3 regions of the Oceanobacillus sp. FSL K6-2867 genome follow, and region 2 is predicted to be linked to each of the others. Evidence: riboswitches for the same ligand, from Rfam matches in the RefSeq annotation. Region 2 holds a riboswitch; each other region holds the start of a gene.
The links. A riboswitch is a leader RNA that binds a small molecule or an ion and turns the genes downstream of it on or off. The one in region 2 is predicted to bind thiamine pyrophosphate.
Positions count from the first base shown of each region.

Region 1: it holds a riboswitch for thiamine pyrophosphate, as region 2 does, so the genes downstream of both, NSQ77_RS16350 (YkoF family thiamine/hydroxymethylpyrimidine-binding protein) here and NSQ77_RS15120 (3-oxoacyl-ACP reductase) in region 2, are expected to answer to the same signal.
Region 3: it holds a riboswitch for thiamine pyrophosphate, as region 2 does, so the genes downstream of both, NSQ77_RS07555 (lipoate--protein ligase family protein) here and NSQ77_RS15120 (3-oxoacyl-ACP reductase) in region 2, are expected to answer to the same signal.

Region 1 covers NZ_CP150144.1:3,376,380-3,381,494, forward strand. Annotated here, with positions in the region: gene NSQ77_RS16335 (hypothetical protein) at 20-145, shown strand; gene NSQ77_RS16340 (Gfo/Idh/MocA family oxidoreductase) at 305-1,288, shown strand; gene purU (formyltetrahydrofolate deformylase) at 1,394-2,293, shown strand; TPP riboswitch at 2,738-2,844, shown strand; gene NSQ77_RS16350 (YkoF family thiamine/hydroxymethylpyrimidine-binding protein) at 3,022-3,627, shown strand; gene NSQ77_RS16355 (ECF transporter S component) at 3,620-4,198, shown strand; gene NSQ77_RS16360 (ABC transporter ATP-binding protein) at 4,195-5,115, shown strand, end outside.
Region 2 covers NZ_CP150144.1:3,114,892-3,120,006, reverse strand. Annotated here, with positions in the region: gene NSQ77_RS15135 (LacI family DNA-binding transcriptional regulator) at 1-892, opposite strand, end outside; gene NSQ77_RS15130 (dihydrodipicolinate synthase family protein) at 942-1,850, opposite strand; gene NSQ77_RS15125 (DNA alkylation repair protein) at 2,187-2,432, shown strand; TPP riboswitch at 2,665-2,764, shown strand; gene NSQ77_RS15120 (3-oxoacyl-ACP reductase) at 2,887-3,639, shown strand; gene NSQ77_RS15115 (LLM class flavin-dependent oxidoreductase) at 3,722-5,032, shown strand.
Region 3 covers NZ_CP150144.1:1,532,910-1,538,024, forward strand. Annotated here, with positions in the region: gene trpB (tryptophan synthase subunit beta) at 1-86, shown strand, start outside; gene trpA (tryptophan synthase subunit alpha) at 86-883, shown strand; TPP riboswitch at 1,011-1,114, shown strand; gene NSQ77_RS07555 (lipoate--protein ligase family protein) at 1,331-2,119, shown strand; gene lipA (lipoyl synthase) at 2,112-3,056, shown strand; gene NSQ77_RS07565 (CotY/CotZ family spore coat protein) at 3,328-3,891, shown strand; gene NSQ77_RS07570 (hypothetical protein) at 3,954-4,178, opposite strand; gene NSQ77_RS07575 (thioredoxin family protein) at 4,306-4,644, shown strand; gene NSQ77_RS07580 (FtsX-like permease family protein) at 4,671-5,115, opposite strand, start outside.

The DNA of each region.
Region 1 (5,115 bases), 260 kb from region 2:
TTAAAAGGAGGCCATGTCCATGATGTGGATTCGATTTATTATATTGGGATTCTTTTCTTTAACAGCCTTGTCAGTATTTTTCTATCAGGGTATAGAAACGGTTCATGCGTTAAAAGAGTATTTCAGTCTAAATAAATATTTATAATCATAAAAACTGCTCCTGATTTAATCGGGAGCAGTTTTTTTAGTATGTCATCTTAGTGGATTTTGATGATAAAACTATGTGGGCAGTGAGAAAATGCAAGTATCAAAGGTTTCGTGCTAAAATAGATAGGGACTATATAATTTTGGGGGAGTGTTACATATGAATATTGCTACAATTGGAACGGGAAGTATTGTGGAATTATTTTTATCAGCTGTGCGTGAGGTTGATGGGGCCCGGTGTGTTGCTGTGTATTCACGGAAGGAAGAAACAGCGAAAACTTTAGCAGATAAATTTGACGTTTCAGCAATTTATACCGATTTAAATGAACTGATGAGCGATTCTGCTATTGATTTCGTTTATATTGCATCACCAAACAGTCTGCATTTTGAACAAGCATATCTTGCATTACAGCATGGTAAGCACGTAATTTGCGAAAAACCATTTACATCAACTGTACGTGAAACCGAACAGTTAATAGAGCTGGCAAAACAAAAACAACTGATGCTTTTTGAAGCAATTTCAACAATTCATATGCCAAACTATAAATTAGTGAAAGAGCATATTGCCAGTCTTGGTCCAATTAAGTTCATTCAATGTAACTACAGTCAATTTTCAAGCAGGTATGAAGTATTATTAAGTGGGGAAACACCGAACATTTTTAATCCGAAATTTTCTGGAGGTGCTTTGGTAGATATTAATGTTTATAATCTGCACTTTGTAATGAATCTGTTTGGAAAACCGGAAAAAGTTAGCTATACAGCAAATAAACACGAAAACGGAATTGATACATCTGGTGTTGCGGTACTGTCCTATCCGAATTATATCGCTGAGTGTGTCGGTGCTAAAGATACACAGAGTATGAACTTTGCAATGATTCAAGGCGAAAAAGGCTATTTGAACGTAGTGAACGGTGCGAATGGTTGTCAAGAGGTTATAATTAAGAAGGAAAATCGGGAAATTAAGCTCAATACCCAAACAAATGAAAACCGTCTTTATTATGAGGTAGCTGAAATGCAGAAGATTTTTGCAGAAAAAGATTTTGAACAATGCTATGAGTTGCTTGATTATACAAAGTCAGTAGTTGAAGTATTAGAGGCAGCCAGAAAAGATGCAAGTATTGCCTTTGAAGCAGATTCGCTTTAAATAGCAAGAGATGATTTTCCAGAATTGCTTCATATAGATAATACTTGACTGTTTCTAATCAATTACCTAAAGTAAAATGATATTCAAATAATAAGGGGAATAGGAATGAACAGTTATTCGGAAGGTAAGATACAAGCGTTTCAGAAACAAAATGAAAATCGTGCTCGATTTTTAATTAAATGTCCAGATCAACCAGGGATTGTAGCGGCAGTTTCAAAGTTTCTCTATGAACACAATGCCAATATTGTCGCATCAGATCAGTTTACGATGAACCCTGAAGGAGGGGAATTTTTTATTCGGATTGAATTTGAATGTCCGAATTTAAAAGAGCAGGCAGGTAAACTGGAGACAACGTTTCTTCCAATTGCAGAGGAATTTAATATGGAATGGGAGATTATGTATGTACGTGATATTAAAAACATGGCCATATTTGTCTCCAATGAACCGCATTGTTTATTAGAGCTCCTATGGGAATGGCAAAGTGGCGATCTAATGGCAAACATTGCGCTTGTGATTAGTAATCATGAGACCGCACGTGAGATGGTAGAGTCGCTTGGAATTCCATTTTATTATATACCAGCGAATAAGGACATCCGTCATCAGGTGGAAGAAAAACAGAAGCAGCTGCTTGAACAATATGAAGTCGATTTAATTGTGCTTGCACGTTATATGCAGATTTTGACTCCAGAATTTGTGGGGCATTTTGAAAATCGTATTATCAATATCCATCATTCGTTTCTACCAGCATTTATTGGGGCGAAACCATATGAGCGCGCCTATCAGCGTGGTGTGAAAATGATTGGTGCCACATCCCACTATGTAACGAATGATTTGGATGAAGGCCCAATCATTGAACAGAATATAGGCAGAGTCGATCATCGTGATAACGGAGAAGATATGAAAAAAATTGGTCAATCCATTGAGCGAAGTGTACTAGCTCGAGCAGTAAAATGGCATCTCGAAGACCGCATTATTGTCTATAAAAATAAAACGATTGTATTTTAATCAAAGGACCAGCTCTGGTAAAAGAGCCGGCCTTTTTTTATAGCTTAATTTCGGATTGTAGATATTTATAAATCCGTACTAAGTGCCGTAGTATGAGCAAACTCAACCGCCACGAATTGCTGCCGGCGAATACATTCTCAGCCCCCTCTAGAAAGCTGCTCAGCAGACGTGTGTTGGAAAGTGACGGTTGTTTTGGATGAAACAACAGGAAGAATGAACCAAGAGAAGACTAGCGCGGATTGAGATAAGGAATTTTCGATTGAGGGCGTAAAAAGCTGGGGAAAGAGGCTGGGGAGAAGTTAAAATGTTGTGGAGTGGTTAGAGATTAGTAAACGGTTATATAATGAAGAGGGTAAAGTCTTGGATTACTAAATTTTGAAAATAGTAAGTGCTTTACAAGAAATTAAGCTTATGGTATCTTGAAGACAGAAAACTTCATCATTATTTTTACGCTAGGGGAGCTGTGAAAGCGGCTGAGAAGAACTGGTTTGTTCTGACCCTTTGAACCCGAACTAGATAATACTAGCGTGGGGAAGTGTAGTCAATCTGTATATCTTTTATAGATAATTAATACATACATGTAGACTGCATTCCCTGGGAATGTAGTTTTTTGTGTTGCAAATAGGGATTATAGAGCTCTCTATTTGTTTAACGAGGAAACGATCAAAAGAATAATGGATCCAAAGTTTTCTAACAAAACTTAAAGTGGAAATGAGGAGGAGTTTTACATGGTTAAGCATGCGTGTATAAAAAATGATATTGCGGGGGCAAGTTTTTCAATTCATCCGATGAGTGACCAGTTTGTAGAAATCATTAAAGGTGCTCTTGAAGAGGCAGATACGACGAAAGTTCATATGGATACAGATGATGTAACAACAACCGTAAGAGGCAAGCTCACACATGTTTTTGATGTGACAAAGGCAATATTTGTTCATGCAGCAAAGAGTGGGAAGCATGTTGCATTTGAAGCTACGTATTCATTAGGATGCCCTGGGGATTCAAAAGGGGAGGCTTATATGGCAGAAGATGAGATTCCGCTGAATGCAGAGCTTGTCAATATAAAGCAGCGCGTTGCGGCGAAATTTTCCTTGTATCCATTAGGGGGCGGTAATTATATGGATGTAATTTACAGTCAAATTGAGGCAATGAAGCAATATGTAGATGTTAGTCATGCTCATTATGCGACACGATTAGACGGTGAAGCGATTGCAATCTTTAATGGCCTGGGACAGGTTTTTAAAGCCACGGTTGAAGGTGGATCCAGTCATACTGTAATGACCGTATCAATGTCAGCAAACAGTCCTTCACATTCAGGAATTGATCGCGATGAATAATTGGCGTTTTAAAGAAATTGTTGTTTTATCCGCACTGTCTGTTGTTTTTGGTGTTGTATATTTAGCCTTTTTGCCGCTTGGAGCCGTCTTAGTTGGTTTCCTTGGCCCTATTGGCTATGATTTTATTTTTGGTATTTGGTTTATTGTTTCAATCATTGCTGCATACATTATTCGAAAGCCTGGAGCTGCATTTTTATCTGAAACGATTGCAGCTATGGTCGAAGTGTTAATCGGAAATGCTGTTGGTCCAATGCTTATTGTCACTGGAATGGTTCAAGGTATTGGTGCTGAAGCTGTATTTGCTGCAGCAAGATGGAAGAATTACTCGGTTTGGATACTGATGGCAGCGGGAATGGGATCAGCCATTACAAGCTTTATCTATGGTTATTTTATGAGCGGTTATGCCGCTTTAGCTACAGAATACGTTGTAGCGATGCTCATTGTCCGGCTGATCAGTGGAGCATTAATTGCTGGATTATTAGGAAAGGCATTAAGTGATGGTCTAGCTAAAACAGGGGTGTTATCAAGTTTTGCTTTAGGCAAAGAATATCGGAGGAAAAATGTGGCATGAGCAGGATGGTAGAAGTAAACCAATTCTATTTAAAATTTGAAGCGAATCCAGACAGATATACTTTATCTGATTTGAATTTCTGCTTGAATCATGGTGAAAGCTTATTGCTTCTCGGACCCAGTGGCTGCGGAAAAAGCACATTAACATATTGTCTGAACGGGCTGTACCCACGCGAACTAGATGGAGAGATGCGTGGAGAAATTGTTATTAATGGAAAACCAGCGACAGAATACCGACCAGGGGAAATTAGTCAACAGGTCGGAGTTGTTTTCCAGGATCCAGAGACACAATTTTGTATGCTTACTGTTGAAGATGAAGTAGCCTTTGGGTTAGAGAATATTGGCGTTCCACATGAAATAATGGAAGGGAAAATTAACCATGTTCTTGAAATGGTACAGTTGCTTGCATTTAAAAAATCTGCAATAAGCTCGCTTTCAGGAGGGCAGAAGCAAAGATTAGCACTTGCATGTATTCTTGCGTTAGAGCCTTCATTATTAATTTTAGATGAACCAACAGCCAACCTTGACCCAATTGCAAAGAAAGATGTTATTCATACCATCCAATCGATACAGGAAAAAACGAATTGTTCCCTTATTATAATTGAGCACCAGCTGGACGGCTGGACAGAACTTACAGAGCGTTGTCTTTTGCTGAATCGAAAGGGGATAATATTTTATGATGGCGATATAAGAGATGCCATTGCCTTTAAGTTAGATGAATTACAAGAACAAGGTATTTGGCTGCCAAAAATAACACAGTATTTATTGAAAAAAAGACTGAAAACAGAGCAGAAGTTACCGCTGACTGTAAAGGAATTTGAGGAAAAACCTTTTTCTTTATTCGGGAATGAGGAAGTGAATGAAGGAAATAATCTGCCTGAAGCAGGTTTGCCTTATATTAAAGCTTCTCATATATCA
Region 2 (5,115 bases):
CAATTCTACTTATATGTTGTGTCATTAAAGTTAGTTTGGGAACAAATAATTCCCACTGTTTCTGATCCCCAAATGCGATAATAGAGACTTCATTTGGAATATGAACACCATAATCTCTTAATGCTTTTAAAACTCCTATAGTCATAGTATTATTACAAGAATAGATTGCAGTAGGAGCATCTGGAAGCCGCATTAATTCCATTGTTGCTCTATATGCTAATTCTTCTTTAAAGTTCGTCTCCTTTATTAATGTTAGATCCGAATCTAAATTGAAATGTTTTATTGCATCCATGGCTCCTTGGTATCTATCTCGTCCAATTGAATTTCTTGTATGTCCATATATAATGCCTATACGTTTGTGCCCAAGTTCGGAAAGATATCTAACACTTTCAAACGATCCATAATAATTATCGTCTACAATTAAATCAGTCTCTACATTTTCAATTTCCCTATCAACAGAAATAACTGGAATATTTGATTTTTTTATACTTTGGAACACATCCTGATTTCCACCTGTAGGAATAACAACAATAGCAGCGACTTGCTGTTCTATAATAATTTGTAGGGCAGCATTCTCTGTTCCTTCTTCATCACTGTGACTTACAAGGATCATATGAAAACCCAAACCACGAATCGTTTTTTCAACTTCTTTTGCAATTGACATTAAATAAGGATTCGAAATATCGGATATGAGAACCGCAACCTTATTAGACTTCGAAGACTTTAAACTTCTTGCATTTGCATTTACTTTATATCCTAAGCGTTTTATAGATTCCACCACTTTAGCACGTGAGTCTTTTCCAATGTATCCTTTATTATTGATGACCTTTGACACGGTACTAATGGAAACTCCTGCATCTTTTGCAACATCTTTTATCGTAATTTTCTTCATTAACTTCCGCCTCCGTAACATCATTCTTCCATACAGAATAACGGAAAGGCTATCGGATTACCAAAGGAATGTTTAACTTCCACCCATCGAGTTTTTCAATCAGTTCTTTTTCCTCCTGACTGCCGATATCTAATTGAGGTGCTTTAACAGAACCTGCTTGGATTCCCCTATATTCAATAGCCTTTTTAAAATAAGACATATTAGAACCACCTTTTAATAATGTAATTAACTTGTCTGCATGTCTTTGTAATTCTCTTGCCCTATCTAATTCTTTATTTTGATAAGCTTTGTATATCTCAACAAATGGTTCTGGGAAAACACAGGAAACACCTGAAACCACACCATCACATCCCAGTGCCAACGCAGGTAAGAATAAGGAATCTGCACCGGTTAATGCGGAAAATCCATCATTTCCAACAGCTAAGTAATCTTTTAACATCACAAAATCAGGATAACTATATTTAATTCCTATTATATTTTCATATTTTTCTACTAATTTTTTTACAACTGGGATGGATAACTCATTTCCTGATAGCTGAGGAATACTATATAGATAAATAGGGAAATCACTTGGTAGTTTCTTTGAAACTGTTGCATAATATTCTTCAATTTCATAATCATTTGCGCTAAAGAATGCAGGTGTAACGACACCAATACCATCTGCTCCAGCTTCATATGCATGCTGGGCCAAATCAATTGTATCTCTTTGATTCATAGCACCAACATGGATAAAAACATTCACCCTATTATTCGCTGTTTGAATAACCGCTTCAGCAACCCTTTTCCTCTCAGATACCGAAAGCTTAAACATTTCTCCTGTTGTTCCTAATGGGTAAAGACAATCAACACCCTTATCAATTAAAAAATTCGTTAATTCCTTCGTGCCTTCTAGGTTGATTTCTCCATTTTCATACATCGGAGTTATCATTGCTGTAGTAACACCATACAGTTTTTTCATTTCGCCCCTCCTATACATAGTAAAACGTTTTATTATATATACTTAAATATCTTATATTTAACCCCTATAATCTATGTTAAATGCATGATAATATAGTAAAACGTTTTATCATATTATAATATGAATGCGTTTACTTTTCAATAGGAATTTTTAATTTTTATCAATAAATACGAAAAGAGTAAATTGTTCCATATTAAAGTTTTAGAAGCTCATTAACCAAAACAAAACTCCCCAAACAAACAGTTTCCCGAATAATAAAAAGCAAATAGGCCACAATAAACATGAAAATCAGAAAATGACCGTCATCACTAAAAGACATATGGAGGTGCAATACGGATGAAGCCATACCGTTGTCCAAATTGCAAAACAAATAAATCCCGCTTTAATCTCATTGAGCAAATCGCAATACCTGTTAAACTAGATGCAAAAACTGGAGAATTACTGGAAAGTTATACAGATGAGAATACAGAAATGTTCCATCAGATGTATAAGGGGCCAAAATACCGTATTCAATGTGGAATATGTGGTTTGATAGATAATGAAAATACATTTGAACAATTTGCTAAATATGAAGGTTTTTAAAATTAAGGATCCAAATGATTTCATTGTTATGAACTCTAATTTAAACTAACCTTTTAAGAAACCTAAACTTGTTAATTAATGATCGATTATAAATATGAATCCATTATGATTAAGAGTATAAATTGAATAAAAAAACAATCACGTTTTATAGCAAAAATCATAAAATTATGTTAACCAGCCCTATTCCCTTGACATAAATTTCTTAAGATTATAACATTGAATATAACTTAATTATATGCACTAGGGGTGTTATTTAACTGAGATGAGTATTACTCAAACCCTTTGAACCTGAACTAGTTGAAACTAGCGTAGGAAAGTGTAAACTCTAAATACATACTTAAAGAACGTTTATGCCTTATTTTTAATATGTAGTTATTTGTTTTTACGCAGCTTTCCTATGGGATGGTTGCGTATTTTTATTTTATCTATCATTTTATTAATAGGAGTTGTTAGGATGACTAGAACAGTATTAGTAACAGGAAGCAGCAGAGGGTTAGGGGCAACTATTGTAAAGACATTGGCACAGCAAGGATTTCAAGTGGTTATCAACTACTATCAAAGCAAAGAAGCTGCTGAGAAGCTCGTTTCTGAGATTGGTGAAGAGAATGCTATTGCAATTCAGGCTGATGTAACAAATCGTAAAGAAGTAGATGAATTGATAAAAAAAGCAACGGAATATTTTGGCCAAATAGATGTTGTCGTCAATAATGCATTGGTAGATTTCAAGTTTGATCCAACCAAACAAAAATCCTTCACAGAACTTACATGGGATGATTATCAAAAACAACTAGATGGTACGTTAAAAGCAGCTTTTAATGTAATTCAAAGCGTCATCCCCCAATTTATTGAACGGCAAAATGGAAGTATTATAAGCATCGGTACAAATTTATATCAAAATCCTGTTGTACCCTATCACGAATATACAACAGCTAAAGCTGGGTTAATAGGTTTTACACGGAATATCGCTTCCGAATTAGGTGTATATGGTATAAAAGCGAATGTAGTTTCAGGTGGATTATTAAAAACAACTAACGCGAGTGCCGTTACAACACCAGAAGTATTCGATTTAATTGCTCAATCAACGCCATTGAAGAAAGTGACTACACCTCAAGATGTAGCCAATATGGTCGCTTATTTATCTTCGGAAAATGCAGACGGTATTACAGGTCAAAATTTCACAATAGACGGCGGTTTGACAATGAACTAATAGCTTAAAATACGATAGCTGATCCTTCAAAAACGGAATATACAAGACAGTTAATAATGATGTATGTTGAGGTGCAAATAAAATGACAAAAACGAAAGAAAGACAACTGCATTTAGGTATTTTGCTGTATGGTTGTGGACACCATCAAGCTGCTTGGTTAATGCCTGACTCAAGCGTTGAACATATTGGGGATATTTCTTATTATCAATCTTTAGCACAAGTAGCGGAAAAAGGTTATTTTGACGCAGTATTTTTTGCTGATAATCAATCATTTCCAGCTAAAAATGCCAGTGATATGCCAGCATTTTGGTTTGATCCAGTAGTCAATTTAACAGCTATTTCGCAAGTGACAAATCATGTTGGATTAGTTGCAACAATTTCAAGCACTTTTTCTAATCCTTTCACAGCTTCACGACAGCTCTTAAGTTTAGACCATATTACAAAAGGGCGAGTTGGCTGGAATCTCGTTACCTCCATGACTGATTTTGAGGCGATGAATCATAGTATGGAAGAACTGCCACCTCGTGACAAACGTTATGAAAAGGCAGATGAATTCGCTGCTTTAATGAACAAGTTATTTCTTTCATGGGACAATAATGCGTTTCTGCATCATCGAGAAGAAAGGAAATTGATAAATCCATCAAACATTCAGCCTTTTCATCACGATGGTACGTATTTTAAAGTGCATGGCCCATCCACCACACCCAAAAGTCCGCAAGGCAAACCAGTATCCATGCAAGCGGGAGCATCTAAACAAGGCATTGCATTAGCCGCAAAATATGCCGATGCAGTCTATTCCGTGTCGTGGAACTTAAAGCAAGCAAAAAGTTTTCGTAAAAAATTAGATGAACAAGTTAAACAAAGCGAAGACAGCAATAGACATATTAAAGTATTCCCTGGCCTAGTCACTTATGTAGGGCATACGCGTGAGGAAGCTTTAGGCAAAAAAGCAGCATTAGATGAGCAATTACCTATCGAAACTGCTTTAAAACAGTTGAGTTTCTTTATTCAGCAGGACTGTTCAAATTGGGAAATTGATAAAGCAGTACCTCCATTACCTCCAGTAGAAGAATTTACTGGTCCAGTTGGACGTTACGAAACAATACTGGAAATTATTCATGATACACAACCTACAGTAAAAGAATTACTAGGTTATCTTAGTGCAGGCGGTGGACATCATACATTGATAGGTACACCCGAAGACATTGTGGATCAGATGGAGGTCTGGTTTGAAGCTGGTGTTGCTGACGGATTTAATCTTATGCCTCCTACATTACCAGGCAGTTTAGAAGACTTTGTGGAACTGATTGTTCCTGAAATGCAAAGAAGAGGTCTCTTCAGAAAGAATTATGAAGGTCACACCTTCCGTGAACATTTAGGATTAACAAAATAATTAAATTGGACTTACGTTATTATACTTTGCATCTTCACCATTATGTTTGTATAGTTTATTAGCAAAGGGAATTTCATAGGCAG
Region 3 (5,115 bases), 1.6 Mb from region 2:
AAGAAGACAATATCGTCGTTTGCTTATCAGGACGTGGAGATAAAGACGTCGAACAGGTAAAAAACAGGATTGGAGGGAACATGTAATGGGTAAAGCAAAGTTAGAACGTATACTGGAGGACAGAATAAATGCGAATGAGAAAATCTTCGTTCCTTATATGATGGCTGGGGACGGCGGACTCAATCACTTAGAAGAAACAATACACTTCCTACAAGATTGTGGGGCTGCAGCAATTGAAGTTGGTATCCCCTTCTCCGATCCTGTTGCAGATGGACCAATTATTCAAGAGGCTGGTATCCGTGCATTACAGGATGGAACAACTCTAGCAACAGTTATAAAAAAACTAGCAGCCTTTAAGGATAATCGTTCAATTCCTATTGTTATCATGACTTATTTAAACCCAATTCTAGCATACGGGGTTGACCAATTTGCCAAGGATTGCTTTGAAGCCGGGGTTGATGGCGTCATTATACCTGATATACCGATGGAAGAAGAAGAGATTGTAGCTGGTGCTTTATATGATCAGAGCATTGCTTTTATTCGCCTTGCAGCAATGACAAGTTCAGAAGAACGCTTAATAGAATTAGCAAAACGTTCAGAAGGGTTTCTCTATGCGGTTGCTGTTAAAGGGACAACAGGAGAGCGTGAATCACACGATATGAAAGTGCATGATTATTTGAAACTTCTTAAGAAGAATAGTTCTATCCCTGTTCTTGCAGGGTTCGGTGTCTCAAATTCCGAGCAGGCACAGGAGCTTTCAGAAGCATGTGATGGTGTCATCGTTGGAAGTAAAATTGTTCAGCTGCTGCATGAGGGAAAACGAAAAAACATCCAGCAGCTAATAAAAGGAAGCATTCAAACAAACATGCATAAAGTTCGGTAAAACACACATATCAGGTTAGTTTGTACGTGAATACGAACTAGTATAAAAATTCTTAACGCTAATTGTTGTATTTATCTTTACAATTATTACAATAAGCAGTAAGCTTAGCATGTAATTCGAATAAATAAATACGCACTAGGGGAGCTGCTTGGCTGAGAAAGACGTTCCGCGCCTGACCCTTTGAACCCGAACTAGGTAATACTAGCGTGGGGAATGTGCAGTCGAAAATGGATCTAATATGTTATCGATGGATAAATTTATTAAAGACTGCATTCTATTTGATGCAGTCTTTTTTAAATAAAGAATCGTAAGCGCTCACTGCAGCATTGACGCTTTATATCTCAGCATCTAGCAGCTCTCAAAAAGGTATTCTTTTCATCGGAGGTGTCTACATTGAAGAAACATTGGGCTTTTATTAATACCGGCTTTCAGGATGCTTCGTGGAATATGGCATTTGATGAGTGCTTAATCAACTGGCATCATGAAGGTAAAATCCCACCAACATTACGATTTTATGGCTGGAAAGCACCTAGTTTATCTGTCGGCTACTTTCAAAAGGTTGACAAAAAGATTGATTTCGATGCAATAGAACGGCATAAATGCCAATTTGTCAGACGATTAACCGGTGGCAGTGCAGTGCTTCATGACGATGAATTAACGTACAGCCTTGTTATTTCAGAGAATGACCCAGATATTCCTGTGTCCGTTCAAGAAGCATACCACGTACTATCCAAAGGGGTATTTGAAGGTTATCACAACTTAGGCATCCCCGCTGAGTACGCAATTCCAGACAGGGAAAAGGCCAGAGGCAGAACAGCAATATGTTTTGAAAAACCTGCATTCTACGAAATGGTTGTAGAAGGGAAAAAGCTTTCTGGAAATGCTCAAACAAGAAAAAAAGGCGTACTTATGCAGCATGGCTCAATTCCAATGAGCATGGATACAGAGATGCTCTTTGATTTATTCTTATTTTCCTCCGAACGTTTACGAGAACGGAGTCGAGACGCTTTTTTCAAAAAAGCCGTCACAATTAATCAATTGACAAATCGAAAGTATCATTATGACATGTTAACGGAAGCATTTAAAGCGGGTTTCAAGAAAGGTTTAAATCTTGAGCTCCATCCTTTGCAATTAACAGAAACCCAATGGCAAGAAGTACAGCAATTAGCACAATCAAAATATGAATCGAAAGCATGGAATCTAACTCAAAATAAGGAGCGTGCTAGCATTGGCTAAACAGGCAGAACATATTCGTAAACCAGAATGGCTTAAAACCAAAATCAACACAAATGAATCCTATAAAAAACTAAAGCACTTAATGCGTGATCAACGACTGAATACAGTATGCGAAGAAGCAAAATGTCCCAATATTTATGAATGCTGGAGCGAACGAAAAACAGCCACGTTTATGATTTTAGGCGATACATGTACTCGGGGCTGCCGTTTTTGTGCAGTGAAAACAGGTCTTCCAAGCGGGCTTGACCTGGGTGAACCAAAGCGAGTTGCTGACTCTGTTTCCATTATGGGGCTAAAACATGTTGTTGTGACAGCGGTTGCGCGTGATGACCTGGAAGATGGAGGAGCAGCTGTTTTTGCCAATACTGTCCGGGCAATTCGTCATCAGAACCCAGGCTGTACGATAGAAGTTCTGCCATCTGATATGAAAGGTGATTATGAAAGCTTACATACGCTGATGGATAGCGAACCAGATATTTTCAATCATAATATTGAAACCGTTAGACGATTAACAAAACGCGTTCGAGCCATCGCAAGATACGACCGGTCCTTACAGCTGCTTCAACGTGTGAAAGAAATTGCACCAGCTATTCCTACAAAATCCAGTATTATGGTCGGACTGGGAGAAACAAAAGAGGAACTCATCGAGGCAATGGATGATTTGCGTGCCCATAATGTGGATATCGTTACAATTGGACAATATTTACAACCAACGAAAAAGCACTTAAACGTTGAAAAGTATTACCATCCAGATGAATTTGAAGAATTGAAACAAATCGCTCTCGAGAAAGGCTTCTCACATTGTGAGTCTGGTCCATTGGTACGCTCTTCTTACCATGCTGATGAACAAGTAAGCCAATCTTCAGCACAAAGACGAATTAAATATATGAAAGGCTATGAGTCACAAGAGAATAAACAAGTTGATTTTCACTTTTAAACTTTTAAATACATGTTATTTAAAAAATCCCTCCTAATAATTCGTTAGGGGGGATTTATCGACACATTCACTCTCAATCCGACAGCCTTCCCACAAATTATACCTTCTAACATAAAATTTCCCTTCTCCATCACGAGCTTATTATGCATCTACCCTACTTCATCCGTACAATTTTCATTTCCCAAAATTTATTAGACTATTATACAGGCATCGCGAGAGTATCAACATATCTTGATAGTAAATACAGCAACAGAGAAAGGAGCGACAATTCATGAGTCATAATCCCCATCCATGCAATCATCATAATTGTGTTTGTGAAGTAGTAAGAAAGATAGTCTGTGCACAGAAAGAAGTATCCGATAGAGACAAAAACAAACACTGCAGCAGCAGCTGTGAAAATTCTATTAAACAATTACTTTCATCACATTCTAAAAGCAAAAATATGAACACAACCATTCCATTTGTTCTATTTAACAAAGGCAGCCTTAAACCATTTATTGCAAGCGGTGTTCATAAAAAAGAAAAAAAAGGATGCCATCATGATTATGATACATTTGCTGCAATCGAAACACCAGTCTTGCGGGCTATACGATTTATTCCACACAGCTGCTGTGTCGAGGTTGAATTATTACAGCCTGTAAATGAACATTGTATTCCAGTAACGCATAAAGGAGAAAAACTAGTTGATTTCTTTGAAAGTAAATCTCATCATCATACAGTAGACTTCAAAAAAACTGGTATCTGTATCACACTAGATTTAGAATGCTTTTGCGCTATCACTTGCTTAGATCCTATTAGACCATTACCACCGGGCCATCATTCTTGTACATGTTAGTATATGAAAGAAAGGTTTTTACCGCAGCAACAAAAAGACCCTGAGCATCGGCTTAGGGTCTTTCATTCTGAATTCTCCGTAATGTTTTTCCGTTTATACTTTCTTTCACTTTGGGAATCGTCCTTCGTTTTCGTCTTCTTTTTTTCGTCGTGTGTTTCTATTTTTAAATCTTCCATCGGTATATCATCCACAAACTTTTGCTCTTCCTGTTCATCCAGCTTCGTTCTTCTCTCTTCATTCCACTTCGGCTTCTCATTACTGGTAGAACGTTTATCTTTATCGCGCATTGACTTCTCACCTCATTGTCTCTTTTTATTTTCATTTCCTTTCAGCACTATTATTAAACCTAATCATGAAAAAACTTCTTTTTCTTGCTATACTTTAAGAAAGACAGGCAGACGGAGGTTTATTACAATGAGCGAATTTATGAAAATTAAAACCATCGAACATGCAGAAAGATTTATAACAGAAAACCAGCTTTCTTTCCTATATTTTTCCCGGCCAAATTGCAGTGTTTGTCATGGGCTATTACCACAGGTTGAAAAATTGATGGAATCCTATCCACAAATAAATACAGCTCATATTAATGTAGAGGAAGTTCAAATGGCAGCTGGACGTTTTTCAATCTTTACCATCCCTGTTCTATTGTTTTTTGTAGATGGAAAAGAATATATACGGGAAGCACGAATTGTACATTTGGATTTATTAGAAGAAAAGATACGCAGAATTTATGAAAATGTGCTTGAATCCTAACGATTCAAGCACATTTTTACATATTGCTATATCTCTCTTCGCATTGCCATTAAAACATCAATTTTTGTGGCACGGTTTGCTGGGCGCAAACCAGATAAAATCGTCACAAGCAAGCAAATTCCCACAGAAATGAGAACAAGGCTAACAGGTATCATCGAAAATTGCAGTTGTTCTGGCAGCTCTTCCTGAAAGGCAAACTCTATAATAATTGGCAAACCTATATTTACTAAGGAACTGACCACGTAAGCTACTAAGGTACCTATGAACGCTCCAACAATTCCGATATAACTGCTTTCCAGCAGAAAAATTTGTTTAATTGTCTTGGGATTTGCACCAATTGCCTTCATAATACCAATATCTGGGGCACGTTCTGTTACCGCCATTGTCATCGTATTATAAATACCAATTGAAGCAATAAGAATCGCAATTGTACCGATTAGAATTAAGCCTGCTTTCATGATTGTAAACAGC